DNA from 2 places in the Janibacter sp. RAF52 genome. Region 2 is predicted to be linked to the other one. Evidence: predicted binding sites of a transcription regulator. Region 2 holds the regulator's gene; the other holds the start of a gene.

Region 1 (8,008 bases), on a different contig from region 2:
CGACGATGACGGCCGTGGTGAGCGCGCTCGAGGACTCCCGCCGCCGGGTCGGCGACACCGGGCCGCCGCGCGTCATGCTGACCGGTCACAGCCAGGGCGGACTCGTCGCCGCGGCGCTCGCCGCGGACCCGCGCCTGCGCGATCGCCTCGGCGTTACCCACGTCGTCACCTCGGGGGCACCGATCGCCTCGCTCGACGTGCCACCGGAGGTCTCGGTCCTCAGCATCGAGCACACCGAGGACCCCGTGCCCGCGCTCGAGGGGGCGGACAACCCCGACCGGGCGAGCTGGGTGACGGTCGAGCGCTCCCTCGCCGACGAGCTCGGCGAGGACGGGCGGGCGACGCAGGCCCACGACAACGGTCGCTACGCCGAGACCGCGCAGCTCGTCGACGCCAGCGACGACCCGTCGATCACCGCCTGGCGCGCCGACGCGGTGCCCTACCTCGGCGACGGTCCCGGGGCGACGGTGACGACCGACTACGACGTCGCGCGCCGGTGAGATCCGTGCGGTGGCAGGATCGTGCGGGTGCATCCCTCGACGACCGGCGCCCGCGTGCTCCTCGACGAGCTCGTCCGACTCGGTGTCGGCGAGCTCGTCCTCTGCCCCGGCTCCCGCTCGGCGCCGCTCGCGTACGCCGCGCACGAGCTCGAGCGGCAGGGCCGGCTGCGGCTGCACGTTCGTGTCGACGAGCGCAGCGCAGCCTTCCTCGCGCTCGGTCTGGCGAAGACCTCACGACGCCCCGCCGCCGTCGTCACGACGAGCGGCACCGCCGTCGCCAACCTCCACCCCGCCGTGCTCGAGGCCCACCACGGTGCCGTGCCGCTGCTGCTGCTCACCGCCGACCGGCCCCCCGAGCTGCGTGGTGTCGGGGCCAACCAGGCGACCGACCAGGTCGGGGTCTTCGGCGGCCACGTGCGCCTCGCGCTCGAGCTCGAGACGCCGAGCGACCCCGCCAGGCAGGAGCCGGCCTGGCGCACCGCGGCCGCGCGGGCCGTCGCGGCGGCCACCGGCGCCCTGGCAGGACCCGGGTCCGCTGGCCCCGTGCACCTCGACCTGCCCTACCGTGACCCGCTGGCCCCGGCGTCGCTCGTCGGGTCGGCGGGCCCGGACCCGGCGGCTCCCGAGCCGTCGGACGCCTGCCCCCGGGTGGAGCTGCCGGCCCCCGCGACCGTGACCGACGGGGCCGGGTCACCGCTGCCGCACGAGCCGGACACGCTCGTCGTCATCGGCGAGCTGCCCACCGCCGAGCAGCGACGGGCGGCCCTCGACTGGGCCGCCCACCACGGCGCCCCGGTCATCGCCGAGCCGGGGCCGGGCACGCACCACCTCGTCCTGCCCCACGGCGACCTGCTCCTCACGGCGACCGACTGGGTGGGGGAGCACCTGCCCCGGCGCCTGCTCGTCGTCGGGCGACCGACCCTCGGCCGGTCCGTCCCGGCGCTTACCCGCGCCCCCGGGCTGCGCGTCGAGGTCGTCACCTCCGGCGAGCCCGGCGCGGACGGCTGGGCCGATGCCGCGCACGCGGCCTCCGCGGTCCACCCCTTCGCCGCACTGCGGCTCACGGGGGAGGAGGTGGGGGTGACCCCCTTCGCCAGGACCTGGCTGGAGGCCGGAGAGCGGATCGCCGCCGCCGTCCCGATTGAGGCCGGTGGGCCCGCGACCGCTCGCGCCCTGCACGAGACGCTGCTGCCGGGCGCCGCGCTCTTCGTCGGCAGCTCGAGCGTCGCCCGCGACCTCGCCCACGGGGTCGCCCACCCACGGCCCGATGTCGAGGTCGTCACCAGCCGGGGGCTCGCAGGCATCGACGGCTGCGTCTCGACGGCGATCGGGCTCGCCCTCTCCCGCCCCGCGCCGACGGTCGCGCTGCTCGGGGACCTGACCTTCCTCCACGACGCCAACGGCCTGCTCATCGGCCCCGCCGAGCCGCGGCCGGACCTGACGATCGTCGTGCTCGACGACGACGGCGGCAGCATCTTCACCACGCTCGAGTACGGCGCGCCGGAGCTCGCGGGGTCGCTGTCGAGGCTCTTCACCACGCCCACCGGGACGGACATCGGTCTGCTCTGCGCGGCCCACGGCGTGCCGGCGACGACCGCCTGGACCACCGACGAGCTCGCCGGGCTGCTCCGTCAGCCCAGCCCGGGCATCCGGGTCATCCGGGTGCCCGTGAGCGGCAGCGGGCGGCGGGCAGCCGGCCAGCGGGTGCGGGCCGCCGTGGCCGCGGCGCTCGGCTGAGGACTCAGCCGCCCAGCGCGGTGCGCATCGGTAGCAGCTTGGCGATCGACTCGGCGACCTCGTCGGCCGCCACCGAGCCGGCGACGATCCCGCAGCCGGCGTACAGCCGCAGCGACTGCGCGCTCTCGTACCACCCGCAGCGCAGCGCGATGCCCCACTCGCCGTCGCCGGAGGCATCCATCCAGCCCACGGGGCCGGCGTAGCGCCCGCGGTCCATCTGCTCGAGCTCGGCGATGACGTCGTCGGCGTCACGGGTGGGGGTGCCGCACACGGCGGCGGAGGGGTGCAGCGAGGCGGCGAGGGCCAGCGAGGTCGACCGGTCGTCGACGACGCCGGCGACGTCCGTCGCCAGGTGCATGACGTTGTTGAGGTGGAGGACGAAGGGGGAGTCCGGCACGTTGATCGACGACGTGTGCGCGGCGAGCGCGTCGGCCACCGACCGCACCGCGTACTCGTGCTCCTCGAGGTCCTTGCTGCTCCGGGCGAGCGACCCGGCGAGGGCCAGGTCGTGGCTGTCGTCCCCGGTGCGGCGGATCGTCCCGGCAAGGACGCGGGAGGTGACCAGCCCGCGCTCGAGGCGCACGAGCATCTCGGGCGTCGCGCCGACGAGGCCGTCGACGGCGAAGACCCAGGTCGTGTCGTAGTCCTCCGCGAGCCGGGTGAGGACCCACCGCGGGTCGATGCGGCGGGAGGCGCTGGCCTGGACGGCTCGGGCGAGCACGACCTTGTCGAGCGCTCCGGCGCTGATCCGGGCGACGGCCTCCTCGACGGCGAGCGCCCACGAGGGGGCGTCGAGGTCACGGTCGACGAAGTCGACCTCGCCGGGGCTGGTCGGGGCGGGCTGCGGCGTGAGCGGCTCGTCGGCCGGCGGCACCGTGGCGTCGGTCGTCGTGGTCGTCACCCAGGCGAGGTCCCCCCGGCGGCCGACGACGACCTCGGGGACGACGAGCACCGACTCGGTCTCCGACCGACGTGAGTAGGCCATGGAGCCGAAGGCGATCGGGCCGGTGCCCGGCTCGTCCACGTCGTCGCGGACGATGGCCTCGGCGGTGACGGCCCGCCACCACTCCTGGGCGCGCTCGAAGCGGTCGGCACCGGTGGCGCGGAAGGTCGCGACCCGGCCCCACCCGACGAAGCCCTCGCCCCTGCGGACCCACGAGACGATGTCGCCGGCGTCCTGCGGCTCGGGCAGGAGGGCGAGCAGGTCGCCGACGCGCGAGACGGGGACGGAGACGGTGCGCACGACCAGCGCGGGGTGCGGGGTGCCGACGGGGGTGGGGTCGGCGGCAGGCGAAGGTGAGGTCATGGCGGGCAACAGCCTACGACCGCGGGTGCGAAGATGAGGACATGAGCCGCGCCACCCTGCAGAAGGACCCCAAGGACGTCGCCGCGATGTTCGACGAGACCGCCGCGAAGTACGACCTGATGAACGACGTCATGTCGCTGGGTCAGACGCGGCTGTGGCGTCGGGCCGTCCTCGCGGCCATCGACCCCGGGCCGGGTGAGCGGATCCTCGACATCGCCGCCGGCCCCGGCAGCTCCTCGCTGCCGCTGCGGCGTGCGGGCGCCCAGGTCGTCTCCGCCGACTTCTCCCTCGGGATGCTGCGGCAGGGGCTCAAGCAGAGCCCGCAGCTGGACTTCACCGCCGCCGACGCGACCCGCCTCCCCTTCGCCGACGCCTCCTTCGACGTCGTGACGATGTCCTTCGGCTTCCGCAACGTCGTGCGGCCGGAGGTGGCGCTCGAGGAGTTCCTGCGCGTGACCCGGCCGGGGGGTCGGCTGCTCATCTGCGAGTTCAGCCAGCCGGTCAACAAGGCCTTCCGCACCGTGTACTCGGAGTACCTCATGGCGGCCTTCCCGCCCGTCGCGCGGCGGCTGAGCTCCAACCCGGAGTCCTACGTCTACCTCGCGGAGTCGATCCAGAGCTGGCCCGCGCAGGAGCCGCTCGCCCGCATGGTCGCCGGCGCCGGGTGGTCCGAGGTGGAGTGGCGCAACCTGACGGGTGGGGTCGTCGCGCTCCATCGAGCGGTGAAGGCGTAGCGAGGCACGAGCGAAGCCTGAACGCGACCACGGGACCGGGCGACCAAAGGTTAGGTGTACCTGCGTGAGCGGCAAGGTTTCCGGCGGGTAGTGTCTCCCGCGATCGTGAAATGCTTCACAAGCAGCTGAGGAACTTCCGTGACCAGTGCACTGCCTGCGGCCGATGGTGACCGCAGTGTCGACGTCATCGTCGTCGGAGCCGGGCCGGGTGGCAGCGCCACCGCCGCCTGGCTGGCGAAGGCGGGCAAGGACGTCGTCCTGCTCGAGAAGTCACGCTTCCCCCGCGACAAGATCTGCGGCGACGGCCTGACCCCGCGCGCGGTGCGCCAGCTCATCAACCTCGGTGTGCCCCTGTCCGAGACGGACGGGTGGGCCCGCAACCAGGGCCTGCGGATCATCGGTGGCGGCATGCGGCTGCAGCTCGACTGGCCGGACGTCACCTCCTTCCCCGGGTACGGCATGGTCCGGGCCCGTGCGGACCTCGACGAGGTGCTGGCCCGGCACGCCGCGGCGTGCGGTGCCGAGCTGCTCGAGGGGCGCAACGTCTCCGAGCCAGTCCGCGACGAGAGCGGCCGCATCGTCGGCGTGGTCGCCAAGGTCGTCGACGAGCGGGGCCGCGCGACGGGTGAGACCGAGACCTACCGGGCGCCGGTCGTCGTCGCCGCCGACGGCGTCTCCTCCCGCCTGTCGGTGAAGATGGGCCGCGAGAAGCGCGAGGACCGGCCGATGGCCGTCGCGGTGCGCGCCTACTACGAGACCCCCCGTCACGACGACGCCTACCTCGAGAGCCACCTCGAGCTGTGGTCGACGACGCCCGAAGGGGGGCGCATCCTCATGCCGGGCTACGGCTGGCTCTTCGGCCTCGGTGACGGTCGCTCCAACGTCGGCCTGGGTGTCCTCAACACCTCCGAGGCCTTCGGCCGCACCGACTACAAGGACGTCATGCGTCGCTGGGTCGAGACGATGCCGGCGGAGTGGGGCATCAACGAGGACACGATCACCGGCGAGATCACCGCCGCGGCCCTGCCCATGGCCTTCAACCGGCAGCCGCTCTACGCCGACGGCCTCATGCTCGTCGGCGACGCCGGTGGCATGGTCAACCCCTTCAACGGCGAGGGCATCGACTACGCGCTCGAGGCCGGGCACGCCGCGGCCGAGACGATCGTCCAGGCGCTGGCGCGGCCGAGCGCGGCGGAGCGCGAGCGGGTGCTCGCCTCGTACATCGGCCGGATGAAGGACATGCACGGTGGCTACTTCACCCTCGGCGCGCAGTTCGCCAAGCTCATCGGCCGCCCCGAGATCATGCGACTGGCGACGAAGTACGGCCTGCCGCGGCCGACGCTCATGAAGTTCATGCTCAAGCTCATGGCCAACCTGCCGGAGGAGAAGGGCGGCGGTCTCGACGACCGTCTGGTGCACCTCATGACGAAGGTGGCCCCCAATGCGTGAGCCGGCCGCGATCGTGTCGCGGGTCACCCCTAGGATCGTGCGTGGCGTGCATCACAGATCAGGAAGCGAGGCGCAGTGATGAACCCGTACATCCCGCTGCTCATCCTCTTCGCGCTCGGCCTCGGCTTTGCCCTGGTGTCGGTCGGGACGAGTCTCGTCGTCGGTCCGGCGCGGTACAACGTCGCCAAGGCCCAGGCGTACGAGTGCGGCATCCAGCCGACACCGCAGGCGGAGGAGGGCGGCCGCTTCCCGGTGAAGTACTACCTCACCGCCATGCTGTTCATCATCTTCGACATCGAGGCGCTCTTCCTCTACCCCTTCGCCGTCGCCTTCGACGAGCTGGGGGCGTTCACGCTCGGTGCCGTGGTGCTCTTCCTGTTCAACGCGTTCTTCATCGCCGACGCCTACGTGTGGCGTCGCGGTGGGTTCGAGTGGGACTGACGAGGACGGAGAAGGATCAATGGGGATCGAAGAGAAGCTGCCGGCCGGGATCGCGCTGACGACCGTCGAAAACCTTGCGGGCTACATGCGCAAGGCGTCGATCTGGCCCGCGACCTTCGGGCTGGCCTGCTGCGCCATCGAGATGATGGCCGTCGGCACGCCGCACTACGACCTGGCCCGCTTCGGCATGGAGCGCTTCGCGGCGACGCCGCGCCAGGCCGACCTGATGATCGTCGCCGGTCGCGTGAGCAACAAGATGGCCCCGGTCGTGCGCCAGGTCTACGACCAGATGGCCAACCCGAAGTGGGTCATCTCGATGGGTGTGTGCGCCAGCTCGGGCGGCATGTTCAACAACTACGCGATCGTCCAGGGCGTCGACCACATCATCCCCGTCGACATCTACCTGCCGGGCTGCCCGCCGCGGCCGGAGATGCTGCTCAACGCGATCATCACCCTGCACGAGCAGATCCAGAGCACCCCGCTGGGGGTCAACCGGGTCGCCGCTGCCCGCGCCGCCGAGCAGGCCGCGCTGGGCGCCACCCCGACGGAGCTGCAGCCCCCGACGCACGACCACGAGGGCCTGCTCGGAAGGAACCTCCTCGCATGAGTGACGAGCTCGACACGCCCGCCGAGGGCGTCCACCCGGACGGCGTCGGCCTGAGCGGCACGGCCAACAAGGGCTTCCCGTCGACGCAGGGCCTGACCGGCGGCAACCAGCCGGTCGAGTACAGCAACGTCGAAGGGGAGGGGGCCGGCGAGGTCGACCCCGCGCACGCCCCCGTCGTGCGGGACGAGCGTCGCGGGATGTTCGGTGCCCGGGAGGGGCAGGATACCTCGGGCTACGGCGGGCTGCGCACGAGCGTCGCCTTCCCCGGCGCCGCCCAGCGCCCCTACGGCGGCTGGTACGACGAGGTCGTCGACCGGCTCGCCGACGCCACGGGTGGCGACCTGCTCGAGCGGGTCGTCGTCCACGCCGACGAGCTGACGCTGCACGTGCGCCGCGAGGACCTGCCGGTCGTCATGCGGGCGCTGCGCGACCGCCCGGACCTGCGCTTCGAGATGTGCATGTCGGTCTCTGGGGTGCACTTCCCCCAGGACGAGGGCGCGGAGCTGCACGTCGTCTACCACCTGCTCTCGATCACCCACGGCGGTCGCCGCCTGCGGGTCGAGGTCACCGCGCCGGATGCCGACCCGCACATCCCGAGCGTCGTCGCCACCTACCCCGCGGCCGACTGGCACGAGCGGGAGACGTGGGACATGTTCGGTGTCGTCTTCGACGGGCACCCGGCGCTCACCCGCATCCTCATGCCCGACGACTGGGCCGGGCACCCGCAGCGCAAGGACTACCCGCTGGGTGGCATCCCGGTGGAGTACAAGGGCGGCACCGTCCCGCCGCCCGACGAGCGGAGGTCGTACAGCTGATGGCTCGCACACGCACGCACACCGGGGTGCATGCCACTCCCGGCGCCGACGACCTCGCCGAGGGTCACGTCGTCAACGTCTCCGGCGGCGACTGGGACCAGGAGATGGGCGAGCTCGGGATGAACCCCGAGGAGCGGATCGTCCTCAACATGGGCCCGCAGCACCCGTCAACCCACGGGGTGCTCCGGCTCATCCTCGAGCTCGACGGCGAGACGGTCACCGAGGCCCGCGCAGGCATCGGCTACCTGCACACCGGCATAGAGAAGAACATGGAGTTCCGCACCTGGACGCAGGGGGTCACCTTCTGCACCCGGATGGACTACCTGACGCCGATGTTCCAGGAGGCCGCGTACTGCCTGGCGATCGAGAAGGTCCTCGGCATCACGGCGGACATCCCCGAGCGCGCGAGCGCGATCCGG
Region 2 (8,008 bases):
CGTCGCAACAAGAAGTGACCACACGAAGGGGGCCGCACCCGGGGGACCGGGGCGGCCCCCTTCGTCGTGCCCGCGGGTGATCCCGGTCTCTCCTCGCCCAGGACGGGCAGCGCAGGCCCCATGCGCGGCGGTGCGTGACTAGGCTGCAGCCGACCGTCCCTCGCACGTCCCAACCGCAGGAAGGGGTTCTGGTGCCCGAGACCGTCCTCGTGGCCGGCGTCTCCCGCCACCTCGGTGGAGCGTTCGCCCGCCGACTCAGCCGCGACGAGTCCGTCGGCCGCATCATCGGCGTCGACGTCGTCCCCCCGCGCCACGGCATCGGCCGGGCAGAGTTCATGCGGGCCGACATCCGCAGCCCCCTCATCAGCAGGATCATCTCCGGCAACGACGTCGACACCGTCGTGCACATGGGCGTCATCGCCACCCCCCGCGCCGGTGGTGGGCGGGCGACGCAGAAGGAGATCAACGTCATCGGGACGATGCAGCTCCTGGCGGCCTGCCAGCGGGCTGAGTCGGTGACCAAGCTCATTGTGAAGTCCACCGCGGGCGTCTACGGCTCGAGCCCCCGCGACCCGGCGATGTTCACCGAGGACATGTCCGCCAAGCGGATGCCCGGCTCCGGCTGGGCCCGGGACAGCGTCGAGGTCGAGGGCTACGTGCGCGGGCTCTCCCGCCGCCGCGAGGACATCGAGATCACGACGTTGCGCTTCGCCAACGTCATCGGTCCGCGGATCCGCACCGCCTTCACCGACCACTTCAGCCTGCCGGTCATCCCGATCCCCTTCGGCTTCGACGCGCGGCTCCAGTTCGTCCACGAGGACGACTGCGTCGCGGCGATCGCCCGGGCGGTCAGCCTGCCGGGCCTGGGCGCGGTCAACGTCGCCGGTGACGGCATCATCACCGTGAGTCAGGCGGCCAACATCGCCGGTCGCCCCTACGTGCTCGTCCCCCGCATGGCGACGGGCAGCATCACCGACCTGGCCAAGCGATTCGGTCTCATGGACATCGGCTCCGACCAGGTCGACCTGCTGAGCTTCGGCCGCGGGCTCGACACCCGGCGCATGCGTGAGGACCTCGGCTTCGAGCCGGCCTACACCACCCGTGCCGCCTACGAGGACTTCGCCCGTGCGACGAAGGGGAGGGTCCTGGACCGGCTCCCCTTCGCCCAACCCGGCTGGACGGCCGTGCAGGCCGCCGAGACCGCGATGCGGGCCGTGACGCCCACCCCGGAGAGTGAGAAGTGATGGCCGAGAGCACCCCCGCAGCCCGTCGTGGGACCACGGCGAAGAAGGCCACCGCGAAGAAGGCCACCGCGAAGAAGGCCACCGCGAAGAAGGCCTCCACCAGCAAGGCCACGGCGAAGAAGTCCACGGCGACGAGGGTCGCGGCCAAGAAGACCGCGGCCGGGAAGGCCGTGGCCACGACGCCGACGAAGAAGTCCACGGCCGCGAAGAAGGCCGCGCCGGAGAAGAAGACCCCCGCGAAGAAGTCTGCCGCCGCTCGCCCGAGCACCGTCTCGGCGGCGGCCGACCGCGCCGGCGGCGAGCGCGCCCGCCGCCGCAGCACCCCGCTGCTCACCGGGCCGTCCGCTGCGGTGCCGGGTGCCGAGACGCCCCGGACCCGCGCGGCGAAGCCGGCCTCCCGGTCGACGGCTCGACCGACGACACCGCGCAAGCCGACGCTCACCGTCGTGCCCGGCCCCGACGGCGCGCCGCCCGCGGCGAAGCGGACGTCGCCCCCTTCGGGCACCCGGAGCGCCGCGCGACGTCGCACCGCCCGCACGACGACGCCGACCCGACCGGCCGCGTCGACCCGCACCACGCACCCGTCGGAGCAGCCCGCAGCCACCCCCGACAGCGGGCAGGCCCTCGTGCCGGGCCTGGCCGAGCTGCTGTCGGTGCTGCTGTCGGCGGGGCAAATGACCTCCCGCACGCTGGGCCACGCCGCAGGTGCGGCCGCCGGCGAAGGATGGGAGCGCCGTTTCAGCGAGACGCTGCAGTTCCTCCAGCGGCGGGTCAAGGGCGACTACGCGGTCGACGACTTCGGCTTCGACCGTGACTTCACGCTGCACACCGTCTTCCCCGTGCTGCGGCTGCTCAAGGACAAGTGGTTTCGCGTCGAGGTGAGGGGGATCGACAACATCCCGGCCGACGGCGGGGCACTGCTCGTCTCCAACCACTCCGGCACGGTGGCCATCGACTCGGTCATCACCCAGCTGGCGATCCACGACGCGCACCCGCAGGGACGCTTCCTGCGCATGCTCGGCGCCGACCTCGTCTTCCAGCTGCCCGTCGTCGGTGACGTCGCCCGCAAGACCGGCGCCACCCTGGCCTCCAACGCCGACGCCGAGCGTCTGCTGCGCGGGGGCGAGCTCGTCGGCGTGTGGCCGGAGGGCTTCAAGGGCGTGGGCAAGCCCTTCCGCGAGCGCTACAAGCTCCAGCGCTTCGGCCGCGGAGGCTTCGTCTCGGCGGCCGTCAAGGCGGAGGTGCCGATCATCCCGTGCTCCGTCGTCGGGGCCGAGGAGGTCTACCCGATGATCGGCAACATGAAGACGGTCGCACGTCTCGTGGGTGCGCCCTACGCGCCGATCACGCCCTTCTTCCCGCTCCTCGGTCCGCTCGGTCTCATCCCGCTGCCGAGCAAGTGGATCATCGAGTTCGGCGAGCCGATCGACACCGCGTCGCTCGGGCCCGCGGCCGCGGAGGACCCGATGCTCGTCTTCGAGGTCACCGACCAGGTGCGCGAGACGATCCAGCAGACGCTCTACTCCGTGCTCGTGACCCGACGCTCGGTCTTCTTCTAGGGGCGCTGTGGTGCCCGCCCTGCCCGAAGCCCGCGTCGTCATGGTCGGCCGCGCCGGATGCCACCTGTGCGACGAGGCGCGGGTGGTGATCCAGCGGGTCGTCGCCGAGACCGGCGACGACTTCGCCGAGGTCGACATCGACAGCCACGGTGACCTCGCGCGCTACACCGACGAGGTGCCCGTCACCTTCGTCGACGGCCGTCAGCACGACTACTGGCGTGTGGACGAAGGGCGGCTCCGCTCGGCCCTGCAGGGCTGAGACCGGGTCCTGTCCACCGCGGATCCGCGACTTTGTGCATTTGTTCACAAGAGCGTAATGTCGAGGTGTTCGGTCGTCAGGCGCCGCTCGCCCTTCGGCCGGGAGAGGAGCCGAGCCCAGCCGTGTCCGTCGATCAGGCAGCCAAGCGTGAGATTCCTGACGCGACGGTCGCCCGGCTCCCCGGGTACCTCCGGGCCCTCGGTCAGCTGACGGCTCAGGACGTCCTCTCGGTCTCCTCCGAGGAGCTCGCCCACAGTGCCGGGGTCAGCTCCGCCAAGCTGCGCAAGGACCTCAGCCACCTCGGCTCCTACGGCGTGCGCGGCGTGGGCTACGACGTGGCCCACCTGACCTACCAGATCTCGCGCGCCCTCGGCCTCACCCACGACTGGCCGGTGCTCATCGTGGGCATGGGCAACCTCGGTCGCGCGCTCGCCTCCTACGGTGGCTTCGCGACCAAGGGCTTCAAGGTCGTCGCCCTGCTCGACCGCGACCCGACGCTCGTGGGGCAGCAGCTCGACGACCTGCGCGTCCAGCCGATGACCGAGCTCGAGTCCCTCGTCACGCCGGGGGAGGCGTGCATCGGTGTCATCGCGACCCCCGCCGGCTCGGCGCAGGAGGTCGCGGACCGGCTCGTGGCCGCCGGCGTCAGCTCGATCCTCAACTTCGCCGCCACGGCGATCCAGGTGCCCGAGGGCGTCCACATGCGCAAGGTCGACCTGTCGACCGAGCTGCAGATCCTCGCCTTCCACGAGCAGCAGCGATCGGGCGGCATGACCGACGACCTCCTGGAAGGAGCCGGCTGATGAGTCTCCTTGCCTTCGGCCTCAACCACCGACGCGCCCCGATCTCCGTGCTCGAGCGCGCGGCGCTCGACGAGACGAGCCTGTCGTCGATCATCGCGGCGGCCACGGCCAGCCCCGACATCACCGAGCACCTCGTCGTCGCGACGTGCAACCGCACCGAGATCTACGCTGAGGTCAGTGCCTTCCACGGCGCCGTCGCGGACCTCACCGAGGCGCTCACCGCCTCGACGGGCATCACCCACGACGACCTCAAGAGCCACCTCGACCTGCACTACGGCGACGCCGCGGTCGCCCACGTCTTCAACGTCGCGGCCGGCCTCGACTCGATGGCCGTCGGCGAGTCCCAGATCCTCGGGCAGCTGCGTGACGCGCTCGGCCGGGGGCAGGACGACGGCCACGTCGGCCCGCACCTCAACGCACTCGTGCAGCAGGCACTGCGCACGGGCAAGAGGGTGCACTCCGAGACCGGCATCGACGAGGTCTCGCGGTCGCTCGTCACGGCGGGCCTCGACGCCGCGGAGGAGCACGTGGGCGACCTCGCCGAGGCGCACGTGCTCGTCGTCGGTGCCGGTGCGATGAGCGCCCTGGCGGCGACCAGCTGTGTGCGGCGCGGTGTCCGCGAGCTCACGGTCGTCAACCGCACCCACGAGCGCGGCCTCGCGCTCGCCGACCGGCTCGGCGGCTCGGCCCGGCCGGCACACGAGCTGGCCGGTGCGCTCGCCGACGCCGACGTGGTCATCTCCTGCACGGGGTCGACCGGTCTGGCGGTCACCCTCTCCGACGCCGCCGACGCGCAGGTGGCGCGGGGCGGCGCGCGTCAGGCCTACATCGACCTCGCGCTGCCGCACGACGTCGCCCACCAGGTCGACGACCTGCGCGGTGTCACCCGCCTGGGGCTCGCCGAGCTCGGCGACCTGCTCGGTGCCGACGGCGCCGTCCCCGAGGTGGAGCAGGCCCGGGGCATCGTCGCCGAGGCCGTGACCCAGCACCTCGGCAAGCGGGCGGCGAGCATCGCCGCACCCACCGTGCGCGCGCTGCGCAGCGCTGCCCAGCAGGTCGTCGAGCGTGAGCTCGCCCGCCTCGAGCAGCGCACCCCGGGCATGTCCGCCGCCGACCGCGCCGAGGTCGACCGGGCCGTCCACCGCATCGTCGACAAGCTGCTGCACCAGCCGACCGTGCGTGCCAAGGAGCTGGCGATCGACGGCCGCTTCGGTGAGTACGAGGACGCCCTGCGCCAGCTCTTCGACCTCCATGCCGAAGGGAGCAGCCTGTGACCACCCTCCGTCTGGGCACCCGCCGCTCTGCCCTCGCCACGACCCAGTCCGGCCACGTCGCCGACGCGCTGCGTGCCGCCGGCCACGAGGTCGAGCTCGTCGAGATCGTCACCGAGGGCGACACCAACCGCGCCTCGTTGGCGAGCATGGGCGGCACCGGGGTCTTCGCCACCGCGCTGCGCGACGCCATGCGCGCCGGGGAGGTCGACCTCGCCGTGCACTCGCTCAAGGACCTGCCGACCGCGCCGGCCCCCGGGCTGACCGTCGCCGCGGTGCCGGCCCGCGTCGACCCGCGCGATGCGCTGTGCGCTCGCGACGGGCTGACACTCGGCGAGTTGGGCGAGGGGGCCCTCGTCGGCACCGGCTCGCCGCGCCGCCGGGCCCAGCTCGAGGCGCTCGGCCTCGGTCTGCGCTTCCGCGACATCCGGGGCAACCTCGGCACTCGACTCGCCATGGTCGGTCCCGGCGACGACGAGCTCGACGCCGTCGTGCTCGCGGCCGCGGGGTTGACCCGTCTCGGGATGCTCGACCGCGTCACCGAGGTGCTCGACCCGATCCAGATGCTGCCGGCCCCCGGGCAGGGCGCCCTGGCCGTCGAGTGCCGCGCGGACGACGCGGCGGTGCTCGCCGCCCTTCGTCCTCTGGACCACGCCGATACCCACGCAGCCGTGACCGCCGAGCGCGCGATCCTCGCGGAGCTCGAGGCGGGCTGCGCCGCGCCCATCGGGGCGCTCGCCGAGGTCGTCGACGACGAGGACGGACCGGTGATCTCGCTGCGCGCCGTCGTCGCCGCCACCGACGGCTCCGGAGACCTGCGCCGGTCGATCACCGGCCCCCTCGGGGAGGCGGAGGACCTCGGTCGCCGCCTCGCCCGCACCCTCGTCGCCGACGGCGCCACGGCGCTCGCCGACCTGCAAGCCACCCACCCACCGACCGCTTCGGAGCAGATCCAGTGACCCCCCAGCGCTCTGCCGCACCCTCCACCGCAGCCCCTCGACGCCCGGCGCGTGTCGCCTTCGTCGGCGCCGGTCCGGGTGATGCCTCACTGATGACCGTGGCCGCGGTCGACCTGCTCGCCCGGGCGGACGCGGTCATCACCGACCGGCTGACCAGTGCCGACGTCCTCGCGACCCTGACGGCCGACGACGTCGACGTCGTCGACGCGAGGCACGGGGAGCACGGGCAGCAGCTGACCCACGCCATGCGCGCCAAGCTCGTCGTCAAGACGGCCAAGGCGCACCGGGGTGGACTCGTCGTGCGGCTCATGGACGGCGACCCGGCGACCTTCAACGGCCTGGCCGAGGAGGCGCAGGCCCTGGTCAAGGCCGACATCGACTTCGACGTCGTGCCCGGCGTCTCCGCCGTGAGCGCCGTCCCCACCTACGCCGGCGTGCCGCTCACCGCACGCAGCACCGGCGCGGTCCACGTCGTCAGCCTGAGCAGCGGCAAGCGCGTCGACCTGTCCGCCTCCGTCGGTGACGACGTGACGCTCGTCCTGCTCGGCCTGCCCGAGCAGCTCGAGCCGGCCTTCGCCAGCCTGCTGTCCGCCGGTCGGGCCGGAGAGACCCCCGTGGCGGTGACCCGGGGCGGGACGACGACGCAGCAGACGACCCGTGAGACCACCCTGGCCGAGGCCGCAGAGGCCCTCGAGGGTCTGGAGGAGCCGACGCTCGCCGTCGTCGGGCCGACGGTGGCGATGCGCGAGACCCTCTCGTGGTTCGAGACCAAGCCGCTCTACGGGTGGAAGGTCCTCGTCCCGCGGACCAAGGACCAGGCCGGCCCGATGACCCGGCAGTTGCTCGCCCACGGTGCGACGAGCGAGGTCGTGCCGACGATCAGCGTCGAGCCGCCGCGCACGCCGCAGGCCGTCGAGCGCGCGGTCCGCGGCCTCGTCACCGGGCGTTACCAGTGGATCGGCTTCACCTCGGTCAACGCCGTCAAGGCGATCCGCGAGAAGTTCCAGGAGTTCGGCCTCGACGCCCGTGCCTTCTCCGGGCTGAAGATCGCTGCCGTCGGCGGGGTCACCGCCGACGCCCTGCGGGAGTGGGGCCTGGAGCCCGACCTCGTGCCGAGCGGCGAGCTGTCCGCGCGCGGGCTGCTCGAGGAGTGGCCGCCCTACGACGAGGTCCTCGACCCCATCGACCGGGTCTTCCTGCCGCGGGCCGACATCGCGACGGACACCCTCGTGGCCGGCCTGCAGGACATGGGGTGGCAGGTCGACGACGTCACCGCCTACCGCACCGTGCGCGCCACCCCTCCGCCGGCGCCCGTGCGCGACGCGATCAAGCAGGGCGCCTTCGACGCGGTCGTCTTCACCTCGTCCTCGACCGTGCGCAACCTCGTCGGCATCGCCGGCAAGCCGCACGCCTCGACGATCATCGCGTGCATCGGTCCGGCGACGGTCAAGACCGCCGAGGAGGCCGGCCTGCGCGTCGACGTCATGGCCGCCGAGGCGACGGGTGAGAGCCTCGTCGAGGCGCTGGCCGACCACGGTCGTGAACTCGCCGCCGCCGCCCTCGAGGCCGGCGAAGAGGTCACCCGACCCAGCGAGCGCCGCAAGAAGTCGACGAGCCGCCGCAAGGCGAAGGGATGAGCGGGGTCGGCGCCACCGGTCCGGTCGTGCGGCCGCGACGGCTGCGGGGGAGTGCCCCCCTTCGTCGGCTCGTCGCGCAGACGCGGCTGCACCCGGCCGACCTCGTCCTGCCGGTCTTCGTCCGCGAAGGGATCGAGGCCCCGGTCGAGATCTCGTCGATGCCGGGCGTGCGGCAGCACACCCTCGAGTCGCTCGTCGACGAGGCGCGCGCCTGCGTCGAGGCGGGCATCGGCGGGATCATGCTCTTCGGCGTGCCGGCGACCAAGGACGCACGCG

Evidence for each region. Region 2 encodes Rex, which represses fermentation and respiration genes when NADH is low (regulators of the CRP and FNR family bind a similar motif). Its sites were predicted from a motif close to CTTGTGAANNNNTTCACAAG; they were not measured.
Region 1: the regulator Rex is predicted to act here: its motif matches at 4,380-4,399, upstream of AB4Y78_RS12360 (geranylgeranyl reductase family protein).

The regions. Positions count from the first base shown of each region.
Region 1 is NZ_JBFRDY010000009.1:76,893-84,900, forward strand. Features, by position in the region: gene AB4Y78_RS12340 (hypothetical protein) at 1-500, shown strand, start outside; gene menD (2-succinyl-5-enolpyruvyl-6-hydroxy-3-cyclohexene-1-carboxylic-acid synthase) at 528-2,237, shown strand; gene AB4Y78_RS12350 (isochorismate synthase) at 2,242-3,543, opposite strand; gene AB4Y78_RS12355 (demethylmenaquinone methyltransferase) at 3,585-4,277, shown strand; gene AB4Y78_RS12360 (geranylgeranyl reductase family protein) at 4,416-5,726, shown strand; gene AB4Y78_RS12365 (NADH-quinone oxidoreductase subunit A) at 5,805-6,167, shown strand; gene AB4Y78_RS12370 (NuoB/complex I 20 kDa subunit family protein) at 6,187-6,774, shown strand; gene AB4Y78_RS12375 (NADH-quinone oxidoreductase subunit C) at 6,771-7,589, shown strand; gene AB4Y78_RS12380 (NADH-quinone oxidoreductase subunit D) at 7,589-8,008, shown strand, end outside.
Region 2 is NZ_JBFRDY010000010.1:81,969-89,976, forward strand. Features, by position in the region: gene AB4Y78_RS12980 (30S ribosomal protein bS22) at 1-18, shown strand, start outside; gene AB4Y78_RS12985 (NAD-dependent epimerase/dehydratase family protein) at 192-1,244, shown strand; gene AB4Y78_RS12990 (1-acyl-sn-glycerol-3-phosphate acyltransferase) at 1,244-2,803, shown strand; gene AB4Y78_RS12995 (glutaredoxin family protein) at 2,814-3,062, shown strand; gene AB4Y78_RS13000 (redox-sensing transcriptional repressor Rex) at 3,185-3,865, shown strand; gene AB4Y78_RS13005 (glutamyl-tRNA reductase) at 3,865-5,139, shown strand; gene hemC (hydroxymethylbilane synthase) at 5,136-6,095, shown strand; gene AB4Y78_RS13015 (uroporphyrinogen-III synthase) at 6,092-7,732, shown strand; gene hemB (porphobilinogen synthase) at 7,729-8,008, shown strand, end outside.